DNA from 3 places in the Acinetobacter sp. GW821-FHT09D10 genome. Region 1 is predicted to be linked to each of the others. Evidence: predicted binding sites of a transcription regulator. Region 1 holds the regulator's gene; each other region holds the start of a gene.

Region 1 (10,684 bases):
AACAAGCAATAAAGTGCTAACACTTCAAGGAAGCCAGCTGTCGTTTCATCAACGCCAATTGACGAATATGGGTTTACATCAACAGCACGTAGTTCAACATAACCCACTCCTCGATTTTTCAAGGCTTGAGACGGCGTTTCACCCGCTTGAGGCACCTGTTTTGGACGTACGAGACTGTAATATTCATTCTCGATCTGCAAAACATGATCATTAATTTGCAACGGCTCACCAGCAGCATCATTTAACCCTAAACGGCTAAATGGTGGGTAAGGAGAATGAACAGCTTTTTGTAAACCATCCAAATAGCCACATAAATTGTTGTAATGAATACCTAAGCTTTTTTGGGCTGAGTTTTGATAGCCCAATCGCCCCATACGTAAAGCTGTAGCATACGGTAAATAGTATGAACCTTTGATTAAAGGCAACAACTGATGTTTATGTCCGGTCAAGAAACAACGACATACCGTTGGGCTTGCACCCACCAAAAACATAACCAGTGGCGTTAAACGGATAAAATTACGAATAAGACCAAAATAACGATGGCTACGATAATCCTGCAAACTTAATGATTTTAATTGTTCGTCAGTTTCATGAGCCTGCAACTCAGCAAAAAGCGTATCTGGAAAAGATAAATTGTAATGCACACCTGAAATCGTCTGCATACGACGACCATAACGTATTCCTAACCCACGACGGTATAGTGTTTTAAAACGACCAATATTAGAAGTGCCATATTGCGCTAGACGAATTCGTTCTTCATTGTCATCTAACATACATGGCATAGAAAGGGGCCAAAGTTTTTCACCATTTTCTAAATGACGATGCACAACCGCATGGATATCGGTGAGCTCATGTAAAGCTTCACCAATCGTTGGCTTTGGAGAGGTAATAAACTCCATCAATGCTTCTGAATAATCAGTCGTAATTTGCGGATGTGTTAAAGCTGAACCTAATGCTTTTGGATGTAACTCTTGCGATAAGAACCCATTACTTTGCATACGTAGGCTTTCACGCTCTATTCCACGTAACATGCCTTGTAGTAGCGACGAATCCACCCAAGCAGGAATAACTGATTGAGATGGTGTAGTGGGTTGACTCATGCATTTGCTCGCTTATTAAAGATCACTATATACAAAATCGTGAGATGATACGGTTACTTATATAATCACATCATTCCAGTTTGGCAATTTTTATCACAATCTTGTTATTTAAGACACGAAAGAATTGTGATTTTATTGAAGAATAATTGCTAAAGAGTTGTCAATATCATGAACGATCAAGACATTTTAAACTTCTGGTTTTCACCTGAACACCGTTCACTTTGGTTTGCAAAAAGTGATGATTTTGACAAAAAAATTTGTGAAAATTTTTCTGACGTTCATCGACAGGCAACTCAAGCAGAACTCTGGTCTTGGCGAAAAACGGCTGAAGGCCGTCTGGCAGAGATTATTGTACTAGACCAGTTTTCTCGCAACATTTATCGTGATCAACCACAATCTTTTGCTTACGACAGCTTGGCATTAGCTTTGGCACAAGAAGCCATTAGCTTGCAATTAGATGCACAGCTTAATCCAGAGCAACGCTCTTTTTTATATATGCCGTTTATGCATAGTGAATCAAAATTGATCCATGAGTTTGCCTTGAAACTCTTTCAACGCCTCGGCAATGAAATTAATTTAAGTTTTGAGAAAAAGCATAAAGTCATTATTGATCGCTTTGGGCGCTATCCTCATCGCAATGCGATTCTAGGACGTGTCTCTACTCCAGAGGAAACCGAATTTTTATTAGAACCAAACAGTAGTTTCTAAAACTTCTTAATTTTTAACGCTGAGTCATTTATTTTTTAATGCTTAGCTGGGAGTTCATCATGAAATATCTCTCTCTTTGTTTAGCCTTAGGTACTGCCTTAACTCTAACTGCTTGTGCAACAACGCCAAGTAAACCAAGAACCTTTGATCAGCTTGGTCAGTTTTCAGCATATCCTTTAAATGCCCAAACTTTTCGGATTAGTTTTCAAGCCGACCCGAATATGAGTTATGGCGCAGCTGAAGAAATCACTTTGATAAAATCAGCACAAACGACGGTACAAAAAGGCTTCCGCTTTTTTAAAGTGCAAAATGACCCAAGTAATCAAAGCCAGAAACCACCACGTCAGGCTGTGGTTTATCCATCAGCTCCAAGCTTTTACCCATATGGTTATGGTCGTCGCTACCCAGGTTTCTGGCATGATCCGTTCTATGATTACCCACAAGTGGTCAATATCGATCCTGTTCAAGTGTCGTATACTATTGAATGTTATCGGGATCAGAAGCAGGCTCCTCAGGATGCTTTTGATGCAACCTTGATCTTGAAATCAATCGGACAAAAATATGGATTGAGTCCGACAGGAGAGCTGTTGCCACCGCCTGAGCCTCCAGTAAAACAAAAATGAATAGGATAAATTTATGAACATGGCAGAAGAAGTCCACCACGTGCCCAGTCTAAAACGTAGCAAATATTTTGCTACTCTGGCGCTTATTATTGTCGTTGTGCTGTGGATTGCACTGATGGTAGCCGACCGTTTTCTGCCAGAGTACACAGGTTTTATTCATATTTTAATGTTAGGGGCAGAAGCTGGTGTAGTCGGTGGTTTAGCCGACTGGTACGCGATTACAGTTCTGTTTCGGAACCCATTTGGTAAGTTACCGATTCCTAAGTTTTTACGCGACCACACCGAGATTATTCCACGCAACAAAGCACGCATTGCAGAGTCAATGGGCCGTTTTGTACAGGAAAATTTTCTTTCGCCTCAAGTGGTAGAACGAAGCTTAGAAAAAACTGACTTAAGCCTCGCAATTGGTCAATGGTTAGCAAGTCCACAAAACAATACGCAAGTGGTACAGCTTATTCAGCAAACTGTTCCGAAAATTTTTGAGTTTGTTAGCCAAGATCAAATTGCCAACTTTGTGCAAAACAATAGTGTGCAATGGGTGCGTAATACCGAAGTCAATAAACTCGCAAGTGAAATGCTCCGCGCAGTATTGGAAAATGATTTCCACCAAGACGTTTTACAGCGTGGTCTCGATATCGCCCATGAGTGGGTGGTACAAAACCCAGATAAAACCCGTGAGTTAACCCGAAAAATGTTTAAAGCGCTGGGTGTCTGGTCCCTTGCAAAAGGTGCAAGCTGGATTGGCATTGATGTTCAACAACGCACCATCGACTCACTCGTTGAAAAAGTAGAATCAATGTTGGCAGACCCTGAACACCCATGGCGACAGGAAATTGAAACCATTGCCCATTCGCTCATGCTTGAGCTAGCAAAACCAGACAGTGCTGCCAGCCAACGCCTAAACAGCGGTAAAGATGCCCTTTTAGACAGCCCTCAAGTCCTAAATTTCATCAGTGGTGCCGTCACCATTTTGTGTGATGCCATTAAAGAAGATTTAATGAAAAAAGACTCAGGTATTGCAATGAACCTTCGGGCTGCTATTCAGCAACTGGGTGAAAATCTTGTTCAAAATGCCAAAGTACGTGAAGTGTTGAACAAAGAAATGACAGGACTTGCGCTGAATTTTACAGACCAATATAGCCATAAAATCATCCGCTATGTGAGCGAACGCATTCATGAATGGGATTCGCGCGAAATGATCGGAAAAATTGAAAACGAAGTCGGTGGCGACTTACATATGATCCGTGTGAACGGCGTTGTAGTCGGGGCATTTATTGGTTTAACACTCGGTGTAATTCGGGCAGTGATTGAATCAATTTTATAACTTTAAATATTTTTATAAGAGAACAATATGCTACAGCTTCAGTCAAAATTGGCCACTCAAGGCGTGACGATTTTCAGTACGATGACAGCAATGGCACATCGACTAGGTGCACTCAACCTGTCACAAGGTTTTCCAGATTTTCCGGCACCACAGGCCTTACTGGAAGCCTTATCTCAGGCGACTTTGGCTGGGCATAATCAATACCTACCTGGCGATGGTATTCTCGCTTTACGTGAACAGCTTGCTTTACAATTTAAGCAACGTGACCAACTTCAACTAGATCCTGTAACGCAAATTACCATTACGCCCGGCGCAACCATTGCAATTTTTTGTGCCATACAGGCATGCATTAATGCGGGCGATGAAGTCATTATTTTTGACCCAAGTTACGACAGTTATGGTCCTTCCGTGCAGTTAGCTGGTGGTAAAGCCATTCATATCGCTCTTGAAGCACCCGACTTTAAGGTGAACTGGCAACAGGTTAAAAATCTGATTAACGATAAAACTCGAATGATTGTGGTGAATACTCCCCATAATCCAACAGGCACAATCTGGGATAAACAGGATTGGTTAGAACTCATTGAGCTGATTCAAGATAAAAACATTGTGATTTTATCTGATGAAGTCTATGAACACTTGGTCTTTGATGGTCAACAACACTTCAGCGCATTACATTTTCCAGAGCTCAGAGAGCGTAGTTTTGTGATCGGTTCTTTTGGAAAAACCTTTCATGTAACAGGCTGGAAAACAGGTTATTGCGTCGCTTCACCTGAGTTAATGCGTTTATTCCGCCAAATTTACCAATATGCGAATTTCTGTGGCACGACACCTTGTCAGATTGCCCTAGCGCAATATATGGAGCAACATCCAGAACATATTCAAGAGCTTCCACAGTTCTACCAAACTAAGCGAGATCATTTTAATCAGGCGATTCACCATAGCCGTTTCTTGCTAAAACCGTCTCAAGGTACTTATTTCCAAAATCTTGATTACAGTCAAATTAGACCCGACTTAAACGATGTTGAAATGTGCCAGTTTCTAGCAGAACAACATAAGATTGTGGCTATTCCGGTTTCGGTTTTCTACAAGCAAGCGCCAGAGTCTTTGCGTTTGATTCGTTTCTGCTTTGCTAAAAATGATGAGACATTACAAAAAGCAGGAGAAATTCTGAATCAATGTTAATAAATTTAGCCACTTAGCATAGTAAAAACACTACAAGCCATTGGCTCTAACTATGCTAAGTTGGATATCTGCCCCGCTCATCAAAGAGATGGGCGATGGAGAATGCATGCCACCAAGACAGTCTTTAATTCACCAGCAAAATCTATGGAAAACATTTTTTGTTTTCTTGCTGCCCCTGATTGCAACCAATATTTTGCAAAACTTGTCCGGAACTATTAACACCATCTTTGTTGGTCAAATGATGGGAGTAGATGCAATTGCTGCCGTCTCTGTTTTTTTCCCTATTTTATTTTTGCTGCTCGCTTTTATTATCGGGATTTCAACAGGTACGACTGTTTTAGTAGGGCAAGCATGGGGCGCGCAAAATATTGAAAAAGTCCAAAGTGTGGTGGGTTCTACCCTCTTTATGACACTGATTGGTGGAGTAATTACCGCGATTATTGGTGTGTTTTTTGCCCATGATATTTTAGAGTTATTGGGAACTGACCCCAAGGTGATGCATCTCTCTTTGCCTTATGTGCAATGGATGCTGGCAGGCAGCCCGCTTCTGTTTGTTTATATTATCTATACTTCAATTTTACGTGGTGTAGGCGACAGTACTACGCCTTTACTTGCCCTTGCTTTAACTAGCGTCATTGGTTTAGTGATTACCCCGATATTGCTTAAAGGTTATTTTGGCTTACCCGCTCTAGGGATTATTGCTCCAGCAATTGCCACCATAACAGGATATGTGGCTATCTTAATTTTTCTTGCCATCTACTTAAACAAGAAAAAGCATCCGCTTAGACCGAATCGTCAGCTTCTGCAACATATCCGTCACAATCCAGAACTGAGCAAAATCATTTTACGCTTAGGTGTGCCGACTGGTATTCAAATGATTACGACTTCTATGGCCGGCTTGGTTATTGTCGGGTTGGTTAACCGCTATGGCTCACATGCCACAGCAGCGTATGGCGCGGTAAATCAGGTGCTCAATTACATTCAGTTCCCTGCAATCTCTATTTCAATTGCGGCTTCGATTTTTGCAGCCCAAGCAATTGGTGCCGGTAAATCTGACTTGTTATCTCGTGTGACTCGTACTGCCCTAGGCATGAACTTTTTATTTACGGGTGCCTTAATTGCACTTGGCTATCTATTTTCAAAATATTTAATGGCTTTATTCATTACCGACCCAACTGTCGTCGTGTTAGGCCAGCAACTTTTATTTATTGTGCTTTGGGCAATTTTATTCTTTGGTGCGGGTGCCATTTTTGCATCGATCATGCGTGCCAGTGGAACTGTGACTGTCCCGATGCTCATTAATATTTCTGCTATTTTATTTATTGAAATTCCATGTGCTTACTGGTTTAGCTCAATGTGGGGGCTTAAAGGAATCTGGGTTGCCTATGCCTTGGCATTTGTGAGTTTATGTATTATTCAAGGGCTCTATTATCAATTCATCTGGAAGAAAAAGAAGATCAAAGTTCTCATTTAGAACCAATCAATTCTTATAAAAAAAGCCATCATTTGATGGCTTTTTTTGACTTTAAAATTATTTCATTAACTTGGTCACAATGGTAGAAGCACGTTGATACCCAGTTGGGAATACACGCTGGAATGCATCAAGAATTTTTGCATCACTACCAATCAATAAACGACGTTTATTTTTTAATACTGCTTGTAAAATTTGACGAGCCGCCTCTTCAGGTGGAGTACGTAATAACTTGTCAAAATTTTGAATCGATTTAGTCGGGTCCATACCCAAACTATTCAAGCTATCACTCATTTTTGCAGATTTAGCAATATTAGTGCGGATTCCACCCGGATGTACACACAAAGAGCTTACGCCACTTTTTTCAATATCTAACTCTTGGCGCAATGACTCGGTAAAACCACGCACAGCAAATTTAGTCGCGTTATAAGCAGATTGAGTCGGTTGAGCGGTTAAACCAAATAGGCTTGAAATATTAATAATATGGCCATCTTGCGTTTGCTTAATGAACGGTAAGAACTCTTTCGTTCCGTACACTACACCCCAGAAGTTAATCCCAACAATCCACTCTAAATCTTCGTAGGTCGCACCTTCAACAGTAGAGCCTAATGCAACGCCAGCGTTGTTGAAAATCAGGTTAACTGACCCATGATCTTGAACAGTTTCTTGGGCCCACTGCTTTACCGCTTCACGGTCAGAAACATCAAGCTTTTTGGTCGTCACAGTAATCGTGCTATACGGTTTTAAAAGTTCAACGGTTTGCTGTAATCCCTTCTCATTAATATCACTCAACGAAAGATGGCAGCCTTGTTTTGCCAAAAGAATTGCGAGTTGTTGCCCAATGCCAGAACCTGCGCCCGTAATTGCAGCGACTTTGTTTTTAAAATTTTTCATTGTCCATCCTTTGTTTTTCGATATTTGCACAATCGGTTCATTGCATGTGCAGCTTAGACATCTTTAATATAATTTTGACAATATACATTGTCAATATAGTACACTGTAATTTCAGATAGAATGGCACAATTCTGCTGAGAGCTTTATCATAGTGAGCATATTTGGCTAAAACCTATAAATTAGGAAACCATTCTTTAGGAAACGACTTATTTATGGCGACAAACGACTCAACCAGTAAAAAGAAAACAAAAACTGTGAGTAAAGAACGTCAGTTCAAAGGGTTATCTCTATCTGAACGTAAAGAGGCACGCCGAGAAAAACTGATTGAAGCTGGCATTGCGACTTATGGAACACTCGGCTTTTTTTCCGTGACGGTTAAGGATGTCTGCCAAGAGGCAAAACTCACAGAACGCTATTTCTATGAATCATTTAAGAAGAGTGAAGATTTATTTCAAACCATCTTTTTAAAAATGATTGAAGAATTGCAGCAAAACCTGATGCAAGCTGTCATTAAAGCGACACCAGATCCAGAAAAAATGGTCGATGCTGGGTTAAGGGCACTGCTGACGACATTAAAAAACGACCCGAGATTAGCTCGCATTGTCTATGTTGACGCAGTTCTGGTACAAGAATTACATAATCAGGCCACCATTCAAGAAACTCTTGCACAGTTTGATCGAATGATTCAGGCCTTTGTTATGTTGACCATGCCGCAAATCCAACACAACGAAAATGAGCTCTCTCTAATCGCGACAGGCTTAAATGGATATGTCACTCAAATTGCAATTCGATGGGTCATGGGAGGCTTTGAGCAGTCTCTTGAACAGGTTTTAACCGCATGCCGCATTGTTTTCTTATCTTTATTGGCCAAGGTTTCAAAATAATATTAAAGTTTTTTGACACTCTCAAATGTGCAAAACCCGTTAAGCTTTGAAGGTGATAAGTTATTGAATGATTTTAAGAATATTTAAGCTTTCATGTCATCATTCGGTCACACCTTTGCCTTACTTTTGTCACAAATTATTGCTAAATTCAATTTTATAGACTTTTCTGCAATGAAATTGTCATAATTAATCTTTGTAATAAGCCTGTCATAACTACAAAACGGTTCACCGTTAAATCTATAGGATATTGCGCTGTGAAAGATGACTATATTTTAATTGTCGATGATGAGCTTCCTATTCGTGAAATGATCCATACTTCTTTGGACATGGCAGGCTTTCAATGTTTGCAGGCAGAAGATGCCAAACAGGCTCATCAAATTATCGTCGACCAACGTCCGGCGCTTATTTTGCTCGATTGGATGTTACCTGGAGGCGTAAGTGGTGTCGATTTATGTCGCCGCTTAAAACGTGATGAAAACTTAGCAGAAATTCCAGTAATTATGCTTACCGCTCGCGGAGAAGAAGACCACAAAGTACAAGGTCTTGATGCTGGCGCAGATGATTACATGACGAAGCCTTTCTCAACACGTGAACTGGTTTCACGTATTAAAGCGGTTCTGCGTCGTGCAAATGCATTAAGTGGCGAAAAAATGATTGACGCCAATGGTTTAATTCTTGATCCTGTGAGCCAACGTGTCAGCTTTGGCGACAGCATTTTAGATATGGGCCCAACTGAATATCGCTTACTTGCGTTTTTTATGACCCATCCAGAGCGTGCATATACACGTGCCCAGTTGCTCGATCAGGTCTGGGGCGGTAATGTATATATCGAAGATCGAACTATCGATGTGCACATCCGTCGTTTGCGTAAAGTTTTAGAACCTTTTGGTGTTGACCGATTTGTTCAGACCGTGCGTGGAACTGGCTACCGTTTCTCAACACGTGCAGATTTAGCCGCAGGTTAACCAAGATTTATGTATGAACCCTACCCCGTCCCCGAACAGGTACGTGAACAAAAGCTTTCCCGCTACAGTAGTTTATGGACGTTTGCCAAACAAGATTTACGGCTTTTATTATTTTTTATAATTATTGCCGGTTTAGTCGGTTTAGGCCTTGGGTATTTCTGGAGCTGTATTTTTATCGCCTTTGTGGTGTTTTTTACACTCCAATTGCGTTCGCTTTATCTGGTCAATGACTGGATTGCAAATAAACCTTATGACGTTCCTCCAAATCTAAACGGGATTTGGGGAGCGTTATTGTTTAATGTTTACCGTGCCCAGCGTCAGGAACGAATCGTTCAAGCAGAAATGGTCGGTTTAATTGATCGCGCTCAGTCTTCTTTAGTGGCGCTTGCCGAAGCTGTTGTCCTCATTGATGATCAACATAAAATTGAATGGTGGAACCCTGCTGCTGAACGTTTGTTGGGTATCAGCCCTCTCGACCGTGGTCGAAATTTATTAACGATTTTACGCCAGCCGACCTTTATTGAATATTTTAACAATATTGATCAAGCACCCGATGGTATTAAACTACAGTCGAGTTTTGACGATGACCGATATGTACAGGTCAAGCTCACACGATTTGGTGGAGAAAGCCGTTTATTGGTGGCTTACGACGTTACTCGTATGCACAACCTTGAGCAAATGCGTAAAGACTTTGTAGATAATATCTCTCATGAACTTCGTACACCATTAACTGTACTGAGTGGTTATATCGAGACATTTACCGATCAAGAAGATATTAGTCCACGCTGGAAACGTGCGTTTGATCAAATGCAGTCACAAACCAAACGTATGAATGCTTTGGTGAATGATTTACTACTGTTATCGAATTTAGAAAATAATAAGAAAATTGCAAAAAATCAGATTATTGAAATGCCGAGTTTAATGAATCAACTCTTTGATGATGCTCAGGCCTACAATGCCGATTATGGACATACACTCAATTTACATATTGATAGTCACTGTGACCTGATTGGTTCTGACATGGAAATCGCCAGCGCGTTTAGTAACTTAATTACCAATGCCATCAAATACACGCCAAAAGGTGGAACGATTACTATTGGCTGGCATGACGACGGTGAACATGCCTACTTTAGTGTACAAGATACAGGCATTGGAATTAATCCGAAACATTTACCACGTCTGACTGAACGCTTCTATCGTGTTGACAGCGACCGTAGTCGTCAAACAGGCGGTACAGGTTTAGGTTTAGCCATTGTGAAGCATGTATTGATGCAACATGGCGCTTATTTAGATGTCCAGTCTAAAGAAAATGAAGGTTCAACTTTTACAGTGGTTTTTCCTAAAGAAAGACTATATAACATGGCTTAAAGTTATCTCCCTTCAAATATAAAAAGCCGACTCATAAAAAGTCGGCTTTTTTAGCATTTAAACCAATTTACTTAGAAGTCGAGCAATAGGATTGACTTTGGTTTTTCTCTATTACATTTAAAAAGTTAGTAGCAAAAGTATTGCTCTGGCGTAGTGCATCACGAT
Region 2 (10,684 bases), on a different contig from region 1:
CCGATTTACACGACGTTCCAAAAGAAATTCGTCATCAACGATTTAAACGTTTATTGGAAATGACAGACCTTGCTCAATTCACTCGACGTTTAGCGGGTCAACTTTCTGGCGGAATGAAACAAAAACTAGGGCTAGCATGTACTTTAGTTCGTTCCCCAGAGTTGCTATTGCTTGATGAGCCTAGTGTTGGTGTAGACCCTTTATCAAGACGGGACTTATGGATCATTATTGAACAGCTTGTTCAGGAAGAAAACCTAAGTGTAATTATAAGTACTGCTTATATGGATGAAGCAGAAAAATGTGCACAAGTTTATATCATGCACGAGGGGAAAATTTTAAAGCAGGGCTCTCCAGAGCAATTAAAAGAAATAGCACGTGGGCAAACATGGCAAGTCAAACCTCCTGCAAATATTAAGGCGCGTACTGTACAAGCCCAATTACTTGATAATCATCTAGAGATTATTGATGCTGTTCCAAAAGGTGAACAAGTACGTTTTATTAGTCGCCAGAAAGAATTATCAGCTAGTGCTTTACCTCAGGGGCTAATAGCAAATACACGAGAACCTGAACTTGAAGATGCTTTTATGATGTTATTACAACAGAATCAAAAGCAACGAAAACAAATATCCATTTCTGAACGAGCTTTTGATTCACTGCAAAATCATGAGTTGGAATTAGACCAACCTATCATTGTGGTCAAAGATTTAGTCAGAACTTTTGGAGATTTTACTGCTGTCGCTAACACTTCATTTGATGTGCAGCGCGGTGAAATCTTTGGATTACTTGGGCCTAATGGAGCTGGGAAAACAACGACATTTCGAATGCTGTGTGGATTGTTGCCAGCAAGTAGTGGATATTTGGAAGTTGCTGGTAAAAATTTACGCACAGCTCGAGCTGAAGCTAGGGCTAACGTAGGTTATGTCTCTCAGAAATTTGCACTTTATAGTAATTTAACTGTTTTAGAGAATCTCAAATTTTTTGGTGGAGCCTATGGTTTATCGGGCGAAAAGCTAAAACAACAAATTGATAAAGCGTTACAGCAATACGATTTAAAGCCTCATAGTAAAAGTGGTGATTTACTCGGTGGTTATAAACAACGGCTATCTATGGCTGCTGCACTATTACATGAACCGGAAATTTTATTTTTAGATGAACCCACTAGTGGCATTGATCCACTTGCACGGCGTTCATTTTGGTACAGCATTGGTGAGCTGGCAAATCAGGGTATTACCATCATTATCACTACGCACTTTATGGAAGAAGCGGAATATTGTGACCGGATTGCCATACAAGATGCAGGAAAGTTGTTAGCCTTAGGTTCACCCCAACAAGTACGCGAATTAGCAAGTAAAGATAGATATATCAGTGATATGAATGAGGCTTTTATAGCAATTGTGGAGCAAGCACGTGCATTAAGGCATGCTGTTTAGGAGGTCTACAATGAGTTTTGCATTTTGGAATCGATTGACAGCGCTAGTTCGTAAAGAAACTAAGCAGCTCATTCGTGATAAAAGCAGCCTCGGGATTGGTCTGGTTTTGCCTATCATCTTAATTTTACTATTTGGCTATGGACTTTCCTTTGACTTAAATCAGGCACGAGTTGGTGTTGTAGTTGATCAGTCTTCACCACAGATCAATCAGGTTTTAGCAGGTTTAAATGGCTCGCAATATTTAACGAGTCAGCAATTTCATAATTTGCCTGAAGCAGAGCAAGCCATTCGAGATGGCGAGATTGATGCCATTTTGCATTTCCCTTCAGATTTCGCGAGTCAGGCACAACAAGGTAACGCAAAGGCTCAACTGTTATTAAATGGTACGTCTACCACCATAGCAACAGCTTTGGAAGGATATGTCACAGGTGCTTTGGCTACCGCGCCGTCTATACAAGTTGACCGTAGTCCAATATTAGCAACTTCAAGCGCCGTTAATATTGAACAACGAATATGGTTTAACGAATCTGCTAACAGTACTTGGTTTTTAGTCCCAGGCTTAATGGTATTAATTTTAACTTTAATCGGTGCATTTTTAACGGGGTTACTCATTGCCCGTGAAAGGGAACGGGGAACACTAGAGGCCTTATTTGTGACGCCTGTACGGCCATTTGAAATTGTATTAGCAAAGCTCATTCCCTATGTTGTGGTCGGGATGATTGATATCGTGATCTGTATTATTGCTGCGTATTTTATTTTTGAAGTACCCATGCGCGGTTCATTATTCTCAATTTTATCAGCTTCATTTTTATATTTAATTGTTTCGTTATTACTTGGTTTAACCATATCAGGCTTTGCTCAAAGCCAGTTTCAGGCGAGTCAAATTGCTTTATTGGCAAGTTTTATGCCTGCACTCATGCTTTCAGGTTTTGTTTTCGATACACGAAATTTACCCTTGGTTGTACAAATTGTTAGCCAGTTACTTCCAGCTACGCATTTTATGATTTTAATTAAAACCCTATTTATGGGAGGTGATGATTGGAAGTTATGGTTTAAAGAATGCGGTATTTTATTGGGATATATCGTTGTTTTGATATGTGCTGTGAACTTTTCACTAAAAAAACGGTTGAGATAAAGTTATGTGGCAGCAACTAATCGCTTGGCTAAAACACTTAGGTTTTTTAGTCAAAAAGGAATTCCTGACCATTTTTAGTGACCCTGCAAATAGAGTCATTCTATTTGTACCAGCACTGATGCAGGCACTTTTGTTTGGTTATGCTGCAACTTATGATGTTAACCGTGTGGATTATGCAATTTTAGATCAGAGTAATGGGCAAGTTTCGCATGAACTGATCTCAAAGCTCGATGGCTCTGGTATTTTTAAGCGGATTGCAACACTTCAATATACAGATCAAATCAAACAGGTAATTGATAGTCGTCAGGCATTGGTCGTGATTACGATTCCTTCAGACTTCGAGAGCAAATTAAATAATAACCAAAGCTCTCCTATACAGGTCATTGTTGATGGCAGAAACTCATCAACTGCTGTTGTGGCTGGTTCATATCTAAATAAAATTATTGGTCAGTTTAATCAGCAAAAATTTAACACAGCTTTGCCCATTAGCCTTGAAACAAGAACATGGTACAACCCAAATCAGGAATCTCGTTGGAGCCTAATGCCTTCATTAATTGCGGCTTTAAGTATGATGCAGACATTGCTTCTATCTGCTTTATCTGTAGCACGTGAACGAGAGCAGGGTACATTCGATCAGTTATTAGTTACGCCGTATACACCATTACAAATTATGATTGGTAAGGCCTTACCTCCAATTTTTGTAGGATTGATGCAATCAACCATTATTTTATTGATCATTTTTTTCTGGTTTAAAATTTCAATGAATGGTTCTATTGGACTGCTTTATTTTGGTTTATTAAGTTTTAATGTGGCCGTAGTCGGAGTGGGTCTATCAATTTCGGCTTTATCTTTAAATATGCAACAGGCCATGCTTTTTACATTTTTATTGATTATGCCTTTGATGTTGCTTTCAGGTTTACTTACACCAGTAGAAAACATGCCGAAAGCACTACAAATAGCAACTTACGCAAACCCCTTAAGGTTTGGAATTAACTTGGTACAACGGGTTTATTTGGAAGGTGCGAGCTTTGCACAAGTCAAATTCAACTTTATTCCAATGATCATACTTGGAGTAGTGACTTTACCCTTAGCGGCTTGGCTATTTAGAAACAGATTATCTTAATCATGTTAATTAAAAAGCCCCATTTTAGGGGCTTTAAAACTTACTTAGGCACGTATAATCAGTTGGTAACCCGTATATTTACGGATGTTAATAACACCAATATCAAAAATTAAATATTGACCTTTGATGCCCTGTAATACGCCGCGAATTTTTGGAGTTTTATCCAGATTTAATGACTTAATCTTTTCAGGGTACTGCTCAACAGGGTAAACAAACTCACGTGGTAGCTCATCTTCTAATAATTCAACGGTTTCGTTAAATTCAAGATTTTGGCTAAATTCCTCACGAATCGTTTGAATTTTAGGTGCAAACTCTTCGATTAACTGATCACGTTGCTCAGTTAGTTTTAGAGGTTCAGCTTCTCCCTTAAGGAGTTTACGCCAATCAGTTTTGTCAGCAACTAAAGAACCAAACATTGTTTCAAGTTGACCAGATAAACGACGTGATCCAACTTTCATAATTGGTAAGGCCTGAGTTGCACCTTGATCTAACCAACGACCTGGCATATGGCTAACGCGGGTAATACCAACTTTCAAAGCGCTAGAATTTGCTAAATAAACAATATGAGGTTGGAAACAAACATTGTGGGCAAAGTCATCTTCACGACATGTACCTAAGTGGTAATGGCATGTTTCTGGCCTCATAATGCAGAGGTCACATTCCGCTTTCGTTTTAAAACATTTAAAGCAGTGACCTTGAGAATAAGATTTTGGTGTTTTAGTGCCACAAGAGGTGCAATAAATATTACCTGTCCATTCGATTTCTAGTTCTTGTCCTAAATTAAAAGGAAGATCAATTTCTGAACGGTCTAATACAAATTTGTATTCAACATTTGCCTTGGTTGTCTGTTGATCAGTTACACTAGCATCTTTTAGGCCTGCATGCATTTTATGGCAAATGCCTTGTAGTTCCATAAAGTTTAAACTCACATCTTTCAATTAAGGGTTGCAGTCATGGCTGAACAAAATGTCATCGCTTCTATGCTAGACGATTTATCAAAAGAACAGCCCATTCATACTGCACTTTGTATTGGCCAAAAAATTGACCAGAATAACGCAATTCAATGGCACTATTTTAGCGTAACTGAGCTTTTAAGTCTGCCTTTTACTCAGCGTTATGATTTGGGTTTTGTATTATTTGATACCGATGAAATGCAGAACATCAGTGATATTCAAAAATCACAATTATTAGTAAAACTAAGAGATTTATTAGCAAAACGAATTGTGGTGGTGAGCAAACGACGTGATGAACAGTTATTACGCTCCCTAGGTTTTACTCAACTGATTGATAAGACTTCACATGATAGTGATTTTGCTTTATGGCAATTTAATATATTGACCTATAAACATGTTCCAGATTGGTTTAATTCAAAGTTTTGGGCAAACCCAGAAAACTGGAATAAATTCCGTTGGTAAAAGGCCATTAAATCTCTTTCAAAATTTAACAATTTGGCTTTTGCTGTCTGAATAAGAATCCGCGTATGCTCATGTATAAACCATACATAAGAGTTACACATGACAAATTTAAGCAGCATTGTTGAAGTTTTGGCTAAGCAGGCATTAGGTGGGAACCAGCAAGCATCAGGTCAAGGCGGTTTGGGCGGAATTTTAGGTTCAGTACTTGGACAAATGGGGGGTAATACTTCTTCTGGTACTCAAGGGGGCCTTGGTGGAGTATTAGGTTCTGTATTGGGTCAAGTGACTGGAAATAATAATACGCCTCAAGCAGGTGGTGGTGTACAAAGCTTATTAATTGCGGTTGTGCCTTTAATTTTAGGTTGGGTTCAGCAACAAGGTGGTTTGCAAGCGGCTTTAGAAAAGTTAAAAGGAGCAGGCCTAGGTAGCCAAGTTCAAAGCTGGGTTGACCCAAATCAAAGCAATAGTGAGGTTCCTACTCAGCAATTACAGAGTCTATTTAATCCCGCTGATATTGAACAAGTTGCAGAGCAAGCTCAAGCTCCAAAAGAACAAGTTTACGGTGCAATTGCTTCAGTCTTACCTCAAGTCATTGACTCATTAACGCCTCAGGGTGACAGTACAGACCATCAAGAAGCAAATCAGGACATCCAAAATGTGATGAATCTTGTGAGTGGTTTCTTGAAATAAGATATAGGTTGTTAAAAAAGCCGATATAAAGATATCGGCTTTTTTAATCTGCACAATAAAATAAAAGGGCATTAGCCCTTTTATTTTAGATTTGAATCAAAGATAACTAATTAGAAGTTATATTCGATACCTGTACCTACAACTGTTTGCTTGTCGTCATCATTCAACCAGTCGCGTTTTTGTTGAGCAACAATACCGTAGAAACGAGCTTGCTTGTTGATTTGGTAATCAAGACCTAAACCGTACAAATCAATTTTACGATCAGATTGACCACTTACTTGTGTTTCAGCAGAAGCGTATTCAGCTTTCACTTTAAGTTTAGTATTTGGAATTTTATAAGCAGCTGTTACTGCATATGCTTGTTCCTCTAAACCGCGGTAAGCTTTACCAGCTTTATCAATTGAACCATCTGATTTATATGATTGACCGTATGCAGTCAAATCATCAGTAGGTTCAGCATGTTGCCATAAAGCACCTACAACAAAGCCTGATTTTGCAATGTCATAAGAACCCGTTACACGGTAAGCATCTGTATAAACATCTTTCAGACCGTAAGCAGCATATTTACCTTTAATACCGAAGTCACCAGCAGCAGCCACTGCTAAGCCAAGGTCTTTGTTTTCATAACCAAGCGCAGTTGACACAGAGTCAAAGCTGTCGTTTTTGCTGTCTTTACCAGTTTCACCTTGTTTGCTATCTGAGGTGCTTTCACCAGTTTGAGCCATGATATTGAATGTTAAACCAGCTAATAATTTAGGGTCTAATTCAAAACCAACCACGTTGTCTAAGCGGTTTTCGCCGTACATGATGTTGGTAATATCTAAACGTGTATCGTCATTAAAGATGTCTTGGTTACCACCAGCAGCGGTTTTAAAGTAAGAATCGTACTTACCTACTTTTAATGTACCCACGCCTTCAGTTTTTAAACCGATAAAACGGTTACGAGCGCTAAGATCAGTATCTGAACCTGAACCATCAGTAGAAATTGCCCATTCAGCTAAATAAACAGCAGATAGCTTGTCAGTTAATTTCTCTTCGCCTTTTACCCCAATGCGAGAAGAGTTTGAGTTAACTTCAGTAACGTCACTTTTTCCATCGAAATTTTTATTGTCAACTTGGTTAATAGAAACATTCAGTTTGCCATACAAAGTTGGCGCTGCTTGCACCGCGTTTATGCTCAAAGTTGCAACTGCGGCAGCGAGTAGCAATTTCTTCATTGAGATTTCTCCAAAAGTATTTAAAAATGGCGTATGCCTAGTTAACTATTTATTTTGTAGTTGACTTATGTACAAAAAGTTACAAAAGCTCACCAACTTGCTAAGCAGTATCGGCAAACTTTGTGACAGGGGCGTGAAAAGTAAATGACAGTTTTATGACGGTTAAAATTTAGAAATAAATTAATTATTTTAATTTTTTATAGTTTTTAGACGAAAAAAAGCGGAGTCAAAACTCCGCTTTAATGAATTAAAAATCAAAGAGCTGCTTTAATTTTCTCAGCTAATCCTTTAATTTTTTCTTGATCTCCTAACTCTACAGCATGGCGTCCAAGTTGATGCACATTTGTAGGAATAAGGTGAAAATGAACATGCGGAACAGTTTGTCCTGCCGCTGCTCCAGAAAGTTGCATCAAGACAATACCTTCTAAATTGAGGGCTTTTTCCATTGCTTTCGCAATTTTCTGAACAATTTGTATGGTATATGCGGCTGCTTCTGGAGGTAAATCAAGGAGCGTTACAGCAGGTGTTTTTGGAATAACTAATGTATGACCATCGGCTTGAGGCATAATATCCATAAAAGCTAGAACTTGATCATCTTCATAGATTTTTATCGCTGGAAGTTCATCACGTAAAATTTTTGCGAAGATATTTTGATCATCGTATGCCATGTATTATTCCTTTAAAAATTATTTACACTTCAATTCTTTCTGACGCTCTTTAATAGCATCAAGACGTTGCTGCTCTTTGTCAGAAAACTTTGGTTTTGTCGTATGACAGTTTTCATTACCATATTTTTCTTTTGCATCAGGATCTTTAAAACAAAAGCCTTTTGATGCATAAATCAAATTATAATCGTCTTGCAATTTCTGACATTCTTGCTCAGGCGTTGCAGCTTGAACGCTTAAACCAGCAATACTTACCATGCCAGTAAAGACTGCAACTATAAATTTATTCATGAGCGTTTCCTCAGTTAAAGGTATGAACCTGTACTCAATATAAGGTTTATTACCAATATTTCAATGACTATTAATTACTCAAGTGTCATTTTGGTTGATAATTTGTTCACAATATAAATAAAAACTTTACATATCAACTATTTATAAAAATCAAATAAAAACATAAACTTAAGAAAAATTATATATGTTTTTTCAGAATTTGATTCTCGTTTAATCTACTTTAACTGTTATTAATAAGAGAAAAATATACTTCTGGTTCGGTTGATAATATATAAAAAATTGTAGGAAAAGATGAGATTTTATAGCTTTTTCATTTGCTAAATAGACGGCTTGAGTTTGAAATTGGGTCAATGAAAAAGAAATATATCAATGACATTATAAAAATACAAAGCGTGATAATTATCACATTTTTGTATTTTAGGATTAAGTGGAATTCACAGGGCCCATTTTAATTTAGACGGAAATGGGCTTTTTCTTTTGATATCTAAAATATAAATAAGCCAAAATTAATCTTAGTTTACAATTCAATTGAAAGATGTATTGATTTTACATGTTTTAGCTTCTATTATATTGTCCTTAATTGCTGCGTTTGATAGTTTTTGTAGCCCATTTCTAAAATTGAAATGGGCTTTTTTTTATTAAAGTTATTTCGAATTATATTAATTCGATCTTCTATATTGAGATATATAGTTTGCTGCCGAGCTATATGTTTACAAATCCTTTTCTTTCGATATTCATTATACAGCTTATTAAAATTAAGCATCTTTAATAAGCTGCCATCTAAAAGATTAAATTTATTCCAATGTAATCTTGGTCCATGCTTCATACATTTTAACTGCCGCAGAGAAGTCACTATTGTCTTCAGCAGTTAAATGAGCAGCCTGAATTAAACTTTGTGTTAATGACAAAAGTGGGGCAGGAAGTTTAGCTTGATGGACTAAATCCAAAGCAATTCCTGTGTCTTTGGCAAGAAGAGGTAAGCCAAAGGTCACTGGAAATTCACGACTCAGTACACGCTGTGGGAAGATAGTTTCTGTTACCAAACTTTTACCACTTGAAGCGTTAATACACTCTAATGCTTCGTTCAAACTTACCCCATGTGCTTTGAGTGCACTGAAGCCTTCTGCAACAGACCAAAGGTTGACTGCGAGTAACATATTATTAACGGCTTTTACGGCAAATCCTGAGCCCGATTCACCAACATGTTTAATTAATCTACCTACTGCTTGCAGTGCCGGTAATGCGCGTTCAAAAGCTGCTACATCACCACCGACCATTACAGTCAAAGTTGCATTTTCAGCACCTACTGTTTGACCACTTACTGGAGCATCCAGAAAATCAACATTCAATTGTTTTAATGAGATTGCTAATGTGCGGGCAGAGTCAGGGACTCCACTTGTACAATCTATCCAGATTGCCCCAGATTTAATTTGTACATCATTAATAAGTGCTTCTACATCAGTGCTTGTCGGTAAACATGAAAAGATAATATCTGCTTGTACCGCTTGCTCTAGTGGGGCAGCCTTTGTGCCATATTCTGCTGCATGTTGTTTGGCCTTTTCGAAATTTCGATTCCATACATAGACAGTATCAAAGTGTTTCGGTAAATGTGCTGCCATACGGTAGCCCATTGCACCCAAACCAATAAATGCAACAGATTGACTCATGACCTTGTCCTTAAATTTGTGTTGAACGTTCGGTCAGCCATTTTGCCAGTTGTGGCCAAAACTCCAGAGCACTGGCCTGACTCGACATTAGGCCTAAATGACCGCCGGGGATGAGAGTAAACGTGACATCTTGGCTGCTTGTCAATTGACTTAATGGAGAAGCAGCATCAGCAGTCACCAACTGATCACTACGACCCGCGCCAACTAAGAGAGAGCAATTTATATTTTTTAATTCGATTTTCTTATCTTTTAATTGAATAAAGCCACGTTTTAGTGGATTTTGCAGCCAGACATTAAACAACATGTCCTGATTAATCCCCCCTGGGTAATCAATCATATTATTTAAAAAGCTACTTAAAGTTGCATGCTCTTGTACAAATTGCAGGTCATCAAGATTTTTTAGCAATTGAACATGCCCATCAAACCAGCCTTTAGGATCAAGAATTTTAAAGCCTAATGAATTTAAAATTCCGGGACTATGAATCAGCCGTTTTGGCAATCCAGAATAAATACGGTCCTGAATTTTTTTGTTACGACCAATAAGATGATTAATGTTTCGGTAGAGTTTGCCAATATAGCCAGATGCGTAACTATCTATTGGACTACCAAGAACAATAAGGTTTTTAATATAGTTAGGTTGGTTCAGAGCAGCATATAAAGTGACGAATATGCCAGCCATACTCCATCCATGCAGTGAGATTTGTTCACTTCCGGAATGTGTGCGGACAATTTCTATCGCTTTAGGAATGAAATCTTCAATAAATGATAAAAAGTTAAGATGTCTATCTTTAAACTTTAAACTTCCCCAATCGACCAAATAGACATCGAAACCAGCATTTTGGAAATATTTAATAAGAGAGCGATAAGGATATAAATCGTAAATCGCCATATTAATGGCGAGTGGGGCAACTAATACTAACGGCTCTTTAAATTTTTTTTGTGTTGCTGCGTAATAGCGAATACGGGTTTGATTGAACTCGCCAATGACTTCATAGGGAGTGCTTTGTGACAGAACCAATGTTTTTGGGTGAAATAGTCGGGCAGAAAGATG
Region 3 (10,684 bases), on a different contig from region 1:
GAAGAGAGTTTATTACAACAGTGGCAACAATTAACAAAAAATAGTCATGGCATTATTTTAGTCACTGGTCCTACAGGTTCAGGTAAAACGACAACGCTATATTCTTCGTTAAAGCAGCTCGCAACTGATCAGGTCAATGTCTGTACTATTGAAGATCCAATTGAAATGTTAGAGCCTAGTTTTAACCAGATGCAGGTCAACAATGCAATTGAATTAGGCTTTGCAGATGGTGTACGGGCACTCATGCGTCAAGACCCCGATATTATTATGATTGGGGAAATTCGTGATCAAGATACAGCCAATATGGCAATTCAAGCAGCATTAACAGGGCATTTGGTGTTGTCGACTTTACATACTAATGATGCGCCGTCTAGTCTGACCCGTTTACACGATTTGGGCGTGCAGCCATTTTTAACAGCAGCCACAATTCTAGGCGTGCTCGCGCAGCGTTTAGTACGCCAGCTTTGCCCACACTGTAAACAGCAAACTCATATTAATGAGGACGAGTGGCAGCACCTAACATTCGACTACATTATGGAAATGCCAGAAAAAGTTTATCAGGCAGTAGGGTGTGAACAATGTCGTCATACAGGTTATAAGGGACGAGTCGGTATTTATGAATTTATGCCAGTCAGTCTTGAGCTTAAGCATCTTATTAGTAGCCATATGACTTTAAATGATTTAAGGACACAAACTAAAAAAGAAGGTATAGAACCCTTAAGAATTGCGGGTGCTCGTAAAGTCATTGATGGTCTTACGACATTAGAAGAGGTTTTACGGGTTGTGCCATTAAATTAAGTTTTTCTTAAGATTCACCTCATTTATGCCTGATGTAATTGCTTTATCCCAAGAGGAAACCATAAACAGAGGGTAATTATATGAATATGCTTAAAGTGATGTTGTTGACTGCTGGTATGACTGCTGCTGGCGTAGTTGTAGCGAATACACCAGTGAATCAGGCCGCAATTGCTCCGGCAACTGTCACCACAGTAAAACAGGCATTAACGTCTAAAGATAGTACACCGATAAAATTACATGGTCAGGTTGTAAAGTCTTTAGGTGATGAAAAATATCAATTTCGTGACAAGACAGGTAGCATTACGGTTGATGTAGATGATGAACTTTGGCAAGGTCGTCCTATTTCACCAAATACAAATGTAACTTTAATTGGTGAAGTAGATATCGACTATAAGCCTTTAAAACGTGTAGAAATTGATGTAGATCAAGTTCAGTTTTAATTAATAATCATAGATGTATTGCCTTTAGCCGCATTTTAATAATGCGGCTTTGCTTTTTCTAAAAAGGCTTGGCAAGATCAAATCAGGATATAACAGGAAAAACAGATGAGAATTTTGCTTGCAGAAGATGATCGCTCTCAAGCTGAAAGTATTCAATCGTGGCTAGAGTTAGACGGTTATCAGGTAGATTGGGTCGAAAGAGGTGATTATGCGCTTACAGCAATCGAGCAGCATGACTATGATTGTATTTTGCTTGATCGGGGGCTGCCTCAACTGGCTGGTGAAAAAGTTTTAACAACGATCCGCCATAAACAAAAAAATGTTCCTGTTATTTTTATTACGGCGCGTGACAGTATTCATGACAGGGTGGAAGGACTAGATTTAGGCGCAAATGATTATTTGGTTAAGCCTTTTAGCTTAGAAGAGTTATCTGCTCGAATCCGTGCTCAATTACGTAAGCAAACGTTGAGTCAGCAATCAGTATTAACGTGGGGAAATCTGCAACTCGATACACAAGCAAAAGTTGTATCATGTGCTGGAAAGTCCATTGAGTTAACAGCTAAAGAGTTCCAAATTTTACGTAAGCTTATGGTTCATCCTGAGCATATTATTACCCGTGATCAATTAGAAGAAGCGCTCTATGCATGGGGTGAAGAAATTGAAAGTAACGCGATAGAAGTATTTATTTATCAGCTCCGAAAAAAAATCGGAAGTAGCAGCATTAAAACCATACGGGGGTTAGGCTACCGTATGGGAGATTTAAAATGAAATCTAATCGCTCATCCTTGCAGTCGCAACTGGTTAAAACCACGATGTGGAGTAGTGTCGTGGTGGGCTTGCTGGCTTTAAGCTTACTCACCATATTTTCTGTTTATCACAACATGTCAGTGCAAGACGAAATCATGGATGAAATTTCAGATACTTTGCTGGTTTCTGATCTTTCTCAACACTCTATGAAACAGTTTGATGAGCTCAGTGACGAATTTGATATTCAGTATGAATTATTAAGTTCTGGGCAGTTACTTACTCACTCTCATAGCTATCAGCACGAGCTTTTTGAACAAGGTAATTTATCAGAAGGTTTTTCATATTTTTGGTTTGATGGTCAATTATGGCGTAGTCTGGCTGCACAACAAGACGACTCTCAACTACAAGTTGAAGTTTTTCAGCCAATGAGTACACGTATTGAAGAAGTACTTAAAGCCCTTGCTGGATATAGTGGCCTTATGGTGTTGTTCTGGCTGCTACAATGGGTCATTGTAAGTTGGCGTACGGAGCAACAATTGGCTGCGTTAAATTTACTCTCTAAACGTATTGCCCAAAAAACAGCATCAAATTTAGAACCAATTCAAGACCCAGATGTTATTACAGAAATTCAACCTGTGATTGATGCGCTAAACCAATTACTTGCAAGGTTGCAAAGGGCTCTCGTTGCTGAACAGCGTTTTACCGCAGATGCCTCTCATGAGTTACGATCTCCATTATCTGCTATACAAATGCGTCTTCAGGTTTTACAGCGTAAATATCAACATGTTCCGGAACTTCATCAGGACTTTGAGCGTACACAAGAAGACGTTTCTAGAAGCACAAAAATACTTGAAAACTTACTCCTTCTGGCTCGCTTAGAACCCAATGAAGCAGAGCAGCCACAACTTCCCAAGACGATTATCGATTTAAATTATTTATTGGCTAGAGTCATTGAAAATGTAACTTTAGATGCGCAAGCTAAACAAATGTTGATAGAAACAAATACCTTGTCGACAGAAACTAAAACCTTTGCGAATGAAGAATTACTATTTATTGCTTTTAGAAATTTATTTGATAACGCCATTCGTTATAGCCCGACTTTAGGCTCTATTCATGTGGAGATTAGTCAGCATGAACAGCAAATTAAGGTGTCTATAGAAGATACAGGCAATGGTGTAGATGATGAAGTGCTATTACGTTTAGGGCAGCGTTTTTTTCGAGTCTTAGGTACTCAGCAGCAAGGTTCGGGGTTAGGAATTTCAATTACCCGAAAAATTATTGAATTGCATAATGGCACATTACGTTTTATGCATGCTGAACAAGGTGGTCTAAGAGCAGAGATTATTCTTCCGTCATAAAAAATAGCATGGTTACCCATGCTATCCATTTTTTGTTTTCCCACGAATATTATTGAAACGCGAGTGTATTTTTTATTTAGTTAAAATTAGACGGTTGTTGCGAGTGAGGCGTAAACGATATTCCTCGCCAGCATGCATAATGCGGATTTCACGGCCTAATGCAAAGAGGTTATTAGAATGTAACATTGGTAAGGCGTGAGCTGTGTCATTGTTACGGGTAAATAAGCTAAAAGGTGCGTTCATTTGTTGTGCTCCGTGGTATGTTCTTGAACGATTTAAATGATAATCATTATCGAATAGATCTGTCAATGAGATTTTTAAAATTTTATAAAATGATAAAATTTGCTTACACTTGAGAAAAGTTTTAGAGAGTAAAAAGATGCCCAAACCAATAGTCGATGTCGCTATAGCAATCTTGATCCATCGTGGAAAAATATTAGTAGGATGGCGCGAAGAGCAGCAGCATCAAGGTGGAAAGCATGAGTTTCCAGGAGGAAAGGTTGAGCAGGGTGAAACACCAGAAGAAGCCTGCCGCCGTGAAATCTATGAAGAAGTGGGTATTGGTTTAAAAGATTGGCATCAGTTTGATTATATTCACCATGAATATGACGACATTATTGTCAATTTACATTTATTTCATAGTTATGTGCCTGATGAACTATTAAATCTTATTCATCAGCCATGGGCGTGGTACACACGGGAACAGTTACTTCATTTAAACTTTCCAAAAGCCAATAAAGACATCATAAAAAGACTCTATTGGCCTCATCTCATCAAAATCAGCAATATGCTTACACCTGTAGAAGGCAGTGATGCTTTATTGTATTGGCGTATAGAAGAAGCTGATGCTGATCAGAGATATTTAGAACAATTAAGTGCTTTAGATGAAAATCAGTTATCAAACTTAATTATTAATACAGATATTTGGCAGCAGTTGAGCCATGAGTTAAAGAAACAGATTAAGACCGTTCATTTAAAACAATCTCAGCTCATGAACTTGCATAAGGGCGATTTAACAGTAGGCTTACGTTATATTGCAGCTTGTCATGATGCGGTTTCTTTAAAGCAGGCTGAGCAGATTGGTTGTGATGCTGTTTTTATTAGTCCTGTAAAACCGACAACCACCCATCCAGAAGCCTTGGCATTAGGTTGGGAGCGTTTTGCTGATCTCGCCCAAAATAGCCAGATTCCGGTTTTTGCATTGGGGGGAGTGCATCCTGATGATTTAGCTACTGCACAACAGCATGGTGCCTATGGCTTAGCAGGTATTCGTAATTTCTAATAAGAAAATAGAAAAGCATTAAAAGCTAGAGGGCTTTTAATGCTTGTTGCGCTTCTTGAACAGTTTTTTGATTATTGCGTTGTTGTCCAGCTTTTAAGATGGTCAACCAAAGTTGCTTTTTCATTGCCTGACTTTGAGCAAAACTTAAACCACGTCGTGCTAGAGACTCGGCATTAGAATATTGCTGTTTATGATTTGCCGTAAGCGCAAGAAATAGATATGTTTCTGCGGCTTGTGGGGCTAAACGCTGTGCTTGAAGCGCATAGCGTTCAGCTTCTGACCATTGCTGGTTTTTGTAAGCCTGTTGGGTTTTTTGCATTAAGACTTTAAATGCAGGTAACTGGCTGCCATCATCATTAAAGTGTTGCGGCTTTTTTTGCTGAGGAACAATAACCTGCAAGTTCTTGCGGTGAATTTCCGGATGATCATAAGGCGTAATTTTTACACCTGATGGAGTTTCTGTGCTCTTTTTCGCTGGTGGAGCAGGTGCTTTGTCTTTGGAGCCAGATTGATCAGGCAAAGTTGTACAGCCGACCATAAGTACAGCACCAATATAAAAAACACCTTTCTTCAACATATCCTACTTTCCTGTTAACGCTTAGTTGTTATAACTACCACTTGAAATCACACGTGAGTTATTTGACAGATCTTGTTCCATCTGGCTTTCACTTTCACGAATATAACTGTCGGTATTATCATCTTGAGAGTCAGGAATTGTGTTATCACTTTGTGGCGTATATGTTGGATCAACTTGATAATAAGGTGCTCCACATGGCGTAGCACGGTGCGGAACCGTATGCGTTAGCATCGGAATATACATAGCGCCATCACAAGCCTGAGCAGATAAATCACCCGTTGCACGGTCAATCCACTGCCACTGTACAGTGTCTGGTTGACGTATATTCACAGGAGTTTGGCGTAACTGTTTCATCACGTTAGTCCATACTGGCAATGCACCAGATGAACCTGTTAATCCTGTTACTTTGTTGTCATCTAAACCTAACCAAACTACAGCAACGTGATTACCCGAATAACCAGCAAACCATGAGTCACGTGTATCGTTAGTCGTACCTGATTTACCAGCCAATTTTAAAGCTGGAGATAAGCTGCTATAGGCTGAACGACCAGTACCCGAAGACATGACCTGTTGTAAACCATAATTCATGATATAGCCAACAGCCGGATCAATCGTTTGTTGAACATTAAGGCCATAACGGTCAAGCAGACGACCATTCGCGTCTACGACAGATCGAATCGCACGAGTTGGATATTTAAAACCGCCTGTAGCGAAGTTCTCATAAATTCCAAGTACTTCCATTGGTGACATATTGACTGCCCCAAGGAAAATAGAAGGGTAGGCAGGAATCGTTGACTCAACACCAAACTTTCTTAAATTATTGCTAAATGTAGATAGACCAAATTCTTGACCCAAGCGTACAGCAGAAAGGTTGTATGAATTTGCTAATGCCTCACTCAGACTTACTACACCATGTCCACCACCGCTATAGTTTTTAGGTGTCCAGCTCTTACCACCATCTACAGGCACACTGATCGGCGCATCTTCAATTTGGCTTGCCCAGTTATAACGTCCAGATTCAATAGCACTTAAATAAATCACAGGTTTCAATAAAGAACCGACTTGACGTTTCGCATCTAAAGCACGGTTAAAACCAGTAAAGTCTTGTGTAGAACCAACCGCTGCAATTAACTCACCGTTTTCAGGATGTGCAATCAGTACAGCACCTTGTAAGTTTTTCAAACGCGCTGGATTACTGTTAGCCAAACGGTCTACTGAAGCTTTAAAAGCATTTTGAACTTGAGTTTGAGTAATTGGATCTAAGGTCGTAAAAATACGTAATCCCTGATTGGTTAAATCACTTTCTTGATACTCTGTACGTAATTGACGACGTACAATATCTAAAAAGTCTGGGAATTTTGCAGGCCCTAAACTTGGTTTACTTAACACATTTAAAGGACGTGCAATTTCATCTTCATATTCAGCTTGAGTTAAATAACCCATCACACGCATGTTATTTAACACGGTATCGCGACGTTTTTTTGCACCTTCAGGGTTTTTCCAAGGGTTATATAAAGAAGGGCCTTGCACTAAACCGACTAAATAAGCTTGTTGTGCAACACTGAGTTCACGTAGCGGCAGGCCGAAATAAAATTGTGAAGCCAAACCATAACCATTAATTGAATAGCTACCATTTTGGCCCAGATTCACTTCATTTAAATAGGCTTCTAAAATTTCATCTTTGCTGTAATGCAGTTCGATGAGTAAAGCCATTAATGCTTCATTGACTTTACGTTTGAGTGTGCGTTCAGGGGTGAGATAGAAGTTTTTAACTAATTGTTGAGTCAGGGTTGAGCCACCTTGACGTTTTCCACCAGTGACATTACTCACCAATGCACGAGCAGTACCACGAATTGAAATACCATGATGATGATAAAAATTGCGGTCTTCTGTAGAAATTAAAGCTTCAATGAGGGGTTTAGGGACATTATTCAGTTTAATGAGTACACGGTCTTCATTGTGTTGAGGATAAATTCCTCCAATGAGTAGCGGTTCCAAGCGTGCAACGCCGGTTGAAGAGGGTTTAGTACTTCTAACTTCAACAACTTGATCATTTGCAAAACTTAATTCTAAGACTTGTTCTGGTTCAACGCTGTCACCGTAGTCAAAACCCCGTGTGTGGATATACATATTGCTGCCTTGAGCAACATAGCTTCCAGACTTGTCATAATTACTTGAAGTTTTGTAACCCAATAACTTTAATTCTTGAGTGAAATTTGCTTGAGAAATAGGCGCGTTGTTATAAATTTCCAAAGGTCGTGCAAACACTTTGGCAGGAATATCCCACCGCTGTCCTTCAAATTTTTCACGGATAATATTATCTAAACGAATCAGATAGATACTAAGAGCAATAAAAGCACCAATGACCAAAATGGAAAAGATTAGTGCAAAGAAACCGATACCACGTTCAAACTTCATAAAAATGAGATAAAACCCTAACAATGCCTGTAATGATGCGATAGCTTGTCATCAATTTGCAATGATAAAACTGTGAATAATTGGAAAAGTTAGATTGAATTTTACAGCATCTTGTAGTTATGTTTTTTTAAATTAATCGGGTTAATGTTATTATAGCCGAGTATCGCAGCGGAGCTTACTCATTCGTGCAAATTTCACATAAGTCCTTCAGAAACGTCGGGTTAATCGGTCGACCAGATAAATCATCAGTTGTAGAAACACTATGTTTAATTCATGATCATTTATTGAACTTAGGTTTGAACCCCATTTTTGATCAGGAAACAGCCGAATTAGTGCCTTATGATCATGCACAGATAGTAAGCCGTCATTTATTAGGTGAAGTTGCTGATTTAGTTATTGTGGTTGGAGGCGATGGTTCTCTACTCCATGCAGCCAGAGCATTGGTCCGTTACAATACCCCTGTTATTGGCATCAACCGTGGGCGATTAGGTTTTTTAACTGATATCAAACCTTCAGAAGCGATTTTTAAACTTGACCAAGTGCTTCAAGGGCATTTTCAACTTGATCGCCGTTTCTTACTTGAAATGGAAGTACGAACAAATGGCGAAGTTATTTATGATGCAATCGCTTTAAATGATGTTGTTTTGCATTCGGGTAAGTCCGTCCATATGATTGACTTTGAACTCAACATTGATGGTCAATATGTTTATCGTCAGCATAGCGATGGTTTAATTGTTTCTACTCCAACAGGATCAACTGCCTATGCTTTGTCAGGCGGTGGACCAATTTTACATCCAAGTATGGATGCGATTGCATTAGTTCCAATGCATCCCCATACATTGTCATCACGTCCCATCGTAGTCGGCGGGCAAAGCGAAATTAAAATCGTTATTCGCGAAAATCGGGTATTACCGATGGTGAGTGCAGATGGGCAACATAGTATATCGCTCAATGTCGGAGATAGTTTACACATCCGTAAACATCCATTTAAACTAAGTTTATTGCATCCACCAGGTTATGATTTCTATATGGCCTGCCGTACCAAACTTGGTTGGAACCAAGATTTTGAATCTTTTCAAAGAGATGAATCATGAATATTGAACAAATGCTATCTGTTTTAAACCCTGAAATTGTAGAGCGTTTAAAAACAGCAGTAGAAATTGGTAAATGGCCAAATGGCGTTGTTTTAACAAAAGAGCAGCGTGAGACTTGTATGCAAGCTGTTATCGCTTGGGAGTTGAAAAACTTACCAGAAGAACAGCGTAGCGGCTATATTGACCGTGGTACGAAAGAAGAAGGTGAAGAGTGTGATGATGATCATCACAAGCATGAGCCAGAATTTAAACCAATTCGTTTTGTTTAATTTAAGAAGCTCAGTGATTACTGGGCTTTTTTTATGTTTATCAAAATATAATAAAGAATCCTATGAAACGTTTAAAACCTATTTACGTACTATTATTTCTAATATTGTTTAGTGGTGCTGCATTAGCCAAACAGCCGATTGAATGTTTACTCAACGTGAAGGTTGTTGCGAGTCGGAAATACACTTCACCTCAAGCTAAATATACAAGTATAAAGAACGACGGTTATCCCATGTTATTGATTGGGATTCAGGTGCTGGAGTCGCAAACAATACGAAGCTCCCAAAAGATCAAAGCGCATCATTTATATTGTAAGACACTTATTGGTCAACAACGAGATGCTTATCTTTCGGGTTCCTACGATTCTAATAAGATTACAATCAAAATAGGTGATCACTTGAAACTAAGAAATATTCATTCTTCAGGTCAGGAATATCCATTTTGGCCAGATTTTTATTATATTGAACCTTAAAACCAAGGCTATCCGATATAACCTTGGTCATTCATATATTAGAAACGACTATTCCATAACGCTTTTGCTTTCAGCATTGCCTCTTCAAAACTAGTAACAACTCCCATGGTATATAACGCGATTCCGATGGTTTCTGTTACTGCCATTTCACCGTATTCATGGTGCTGCTGACCTAACCATACTGCTTTAAAAGTTGCTAAATCTAATTCTTCTTCAGTTGGACTACGTTCAGGTGTGAGCTTTGGTAACTCATGTTCATAGAGTTCACCATTTTTAATACCACAAATGAGTGTTTTTGCATCTGGATTTCGCTCAAATTCACCGCCTTCACCCTTAATGACTGCACTATTTTGATAGCCTAAGCGCAGTGCACTATGTTGATGGGAAGTTCTATAAGCTGGATGGAATATAGCTTGTAAGGTGGCTTTTGCATTAAAAGGATTTATTAAGCGGGCTAAAGTATGAATAGGCGAGCGTAATCCCATCACATTTCTTAAAGAAATCAGTTCACTTAAAACAGGTGAAATCACGTCTAAAGGTAAGTAAGCGAAATTTTGCTCTGCTAACTGAGTACGAACTTCTTGTTCTGAATGACAAATTGGATAACCAAGGTATTCTAAAACCTGCTCGGTATAGACGCGGTTAAGGGTATGGCCTGATGCACCGTGCATAACAATTTTATAACCGTGTTGAGCAAGGGTGAGGGCTGCTAACAAGAACCACGGATAATGTTTACGTTTACCTGCATAAGATGACCAGTCTAAATCAACTTCTAAAGGCTGGAAATTAAGCTGGTCTCTAGTCGCTTGAACAAATCCTGCGAGTTCATCAATAGATTCTTCTTTAACCCGAAGCAGCATTAAAAAAGCGCCTAACTGCACATCAAGCACTTCACCTTTTAAAATCATGGTAAACGCTTGATACGCTTCTTCATAGCTTAAAGAGCGTGAACCACTTTTTCCTTTACCTAAAATACGGACATATTGAGCGAAGGGGTGTTCAGCATCTTTATAGATATTACGTTTAGTATTCATCGTAGTTCAAAAACAATAAAAATGATGGGATGCAGGCAGCTCAAAATGAAATGTCCACAAGTATTTAATCAATATGACATAAAAAACTGTCGAAAAAATATCAAAAGTGTTTCTTATACTAAAGTCTTAGGGCCACATGAGTGTTTTTTGCGCGTATTAGCCAAAAATTTAATCGAATCATTATTTAATTCGAGTAC

Evidence for each region. The regulator PhoB, encoded in region 1, activates phosphate uptake and scavenging genes when phosphate is short. The targets are predictions, from matches to a motif close to TGTCATNAANCTGTCATAA.
Region 2: AC07M3_RS02050 (porin) is a predicted target of PhoB. The motif match lies at 7,153-7,171, and genes of this name have one in related genera.
Region 3: AC07M3_RS11960 (NAD(+) kinase) is a predicted target of PhoB. The motif match lies at 7,667-7,685, and genes of this name have one in related genera.

Annotation. Positions count from the first base shown of each region.
Region 1 covers NZ_JBWKOW010000002.1:89,993-100,676, reverse strand. The annotation lists gene gshA (glutamate--cysteine ligase) at 1-1,100, opposite strand, end outside; gene AC07M3_RS07140 (DUF924 family protein) at 1,269-1,808, shown strand; gene AC07M3_RS07135 (CC0125/CC1285 family lipoprotein) at 1,868-2,431, shown strand; gene AC07M3_RS07130 (DUF445 domain-containing protein) at 2,445-3,755, shown strand; gene AC07M3_RS07125 (pyridoxal phosphate-dependent aminotransferase) at 3,783-4,937, shown strand; gene AC07M3_RS07120 (MATE family efflux transporter) at 5,044-6,411, shown strand; gene AC07M3_RS07115 (SDR family NAD(P)-dependent oxidoreductase) at 6,469-7,302, opposite strand; gene AC07M3_RS07110 (TetR/AcrR family transcriptional regulator) at 7,515-8,186, shown strand; gene phoB (phosphate regulon transcriptional regulator PhoB) at 8,441-9,151, shown strand; gene phoR (phosphate regulon sensor histidine kinase PhoR) at 9,161-10,519, shown strand; gene AC07M3_RS07095 (alpha/beta fold hydrolase) at 10,587-10,684, opposite strand, start outside.
Region 2 covers NZ_JBWKOW010000001.1:444,453-455,136, reverse strand. The annotation lists gene AC07M3_RS02080 (ATP-binding cassette domain-containing protein) at 1-1,430, shown strand, start outside; gene AC07M3_RS02075 (ABC transporter permease) at 1,441-2,565, shown strand; gene AC07M3_RS02070 (ABC transporter permease) at 2,570-3,688, shown strand; gene AC07M3_RS02065 (DUF2797 domain-containing protein) at 3,733-4,602, opposite strand; gene AC07M3_RS02060 (DUF6231 family protein) at 4,642-5,103, shown strand; gene AC07M3_RS02055 (YidB family protein) at 5,203-5,793, shown strand; gene AC07M3_RS02050 (porin) at 5,904-7,010, opposite strand; gene AC07M3_RS02045 (HIT family protein) at 7,265-7,678, opposite strand; gene AC07M3_RS02040 (YARHG domain-containing protein) at 7,697-7,966, opposite strand; gene AC07M3_RS02035 (NAD(P)-dependent oxidoreductase) at 8,761-9,633, opposite strand; gene AC07M3_RS02030 (alpha/beta fold hydrolase) at 9,644-10,684, opposite strand, start outside.
Region 3 covers NZ_JBWKOW010000004.1:242,435-253,118, reverse strand. The annotation lists gene tfpB (type IV pilus assembly ATPase TfpB) at 1-798, shown strand, start outside; gene AC07M3_RS11995 (NirD/YgiW/YdeI family stress tolerance protein) at 879-1,238, shown strand; gene AC07M3_RS11990 (response regulator transcription factor) at 1,344-2,006, shown strand; gene AC07M3_RS11985 (sensor histidine kinase) at 2,003-3,343, shown strand; gene hemP (hemin uptake protein HemP) at 3,416-3,586, opposite strand; gene AC07M3_RS11975 (NUDIX domain-containing protein) at 3,723-4,625, shown strand; gene AC07M3_RS11970 (tetratricopeptide repeat protein) at 4,651-5,202, opposite strand; gene mrcB (penicillin-binding protein 1B) at 5,224-7,620, opposite strand; gene AC07M3_RS11960 (NAD(+) kinase) at 7,806-8,714, shown strand; gene AC07M3_RS11955 (YeaC family protein) at 8,711-8,983, shown strand; gene AC07M3_RS11950 (hypothetical protein) at 9,046-9,453, shown strand; gene AC07M3_RS11945 (glycosyl transferase family protein) at 9,492-10,487, opposite strand.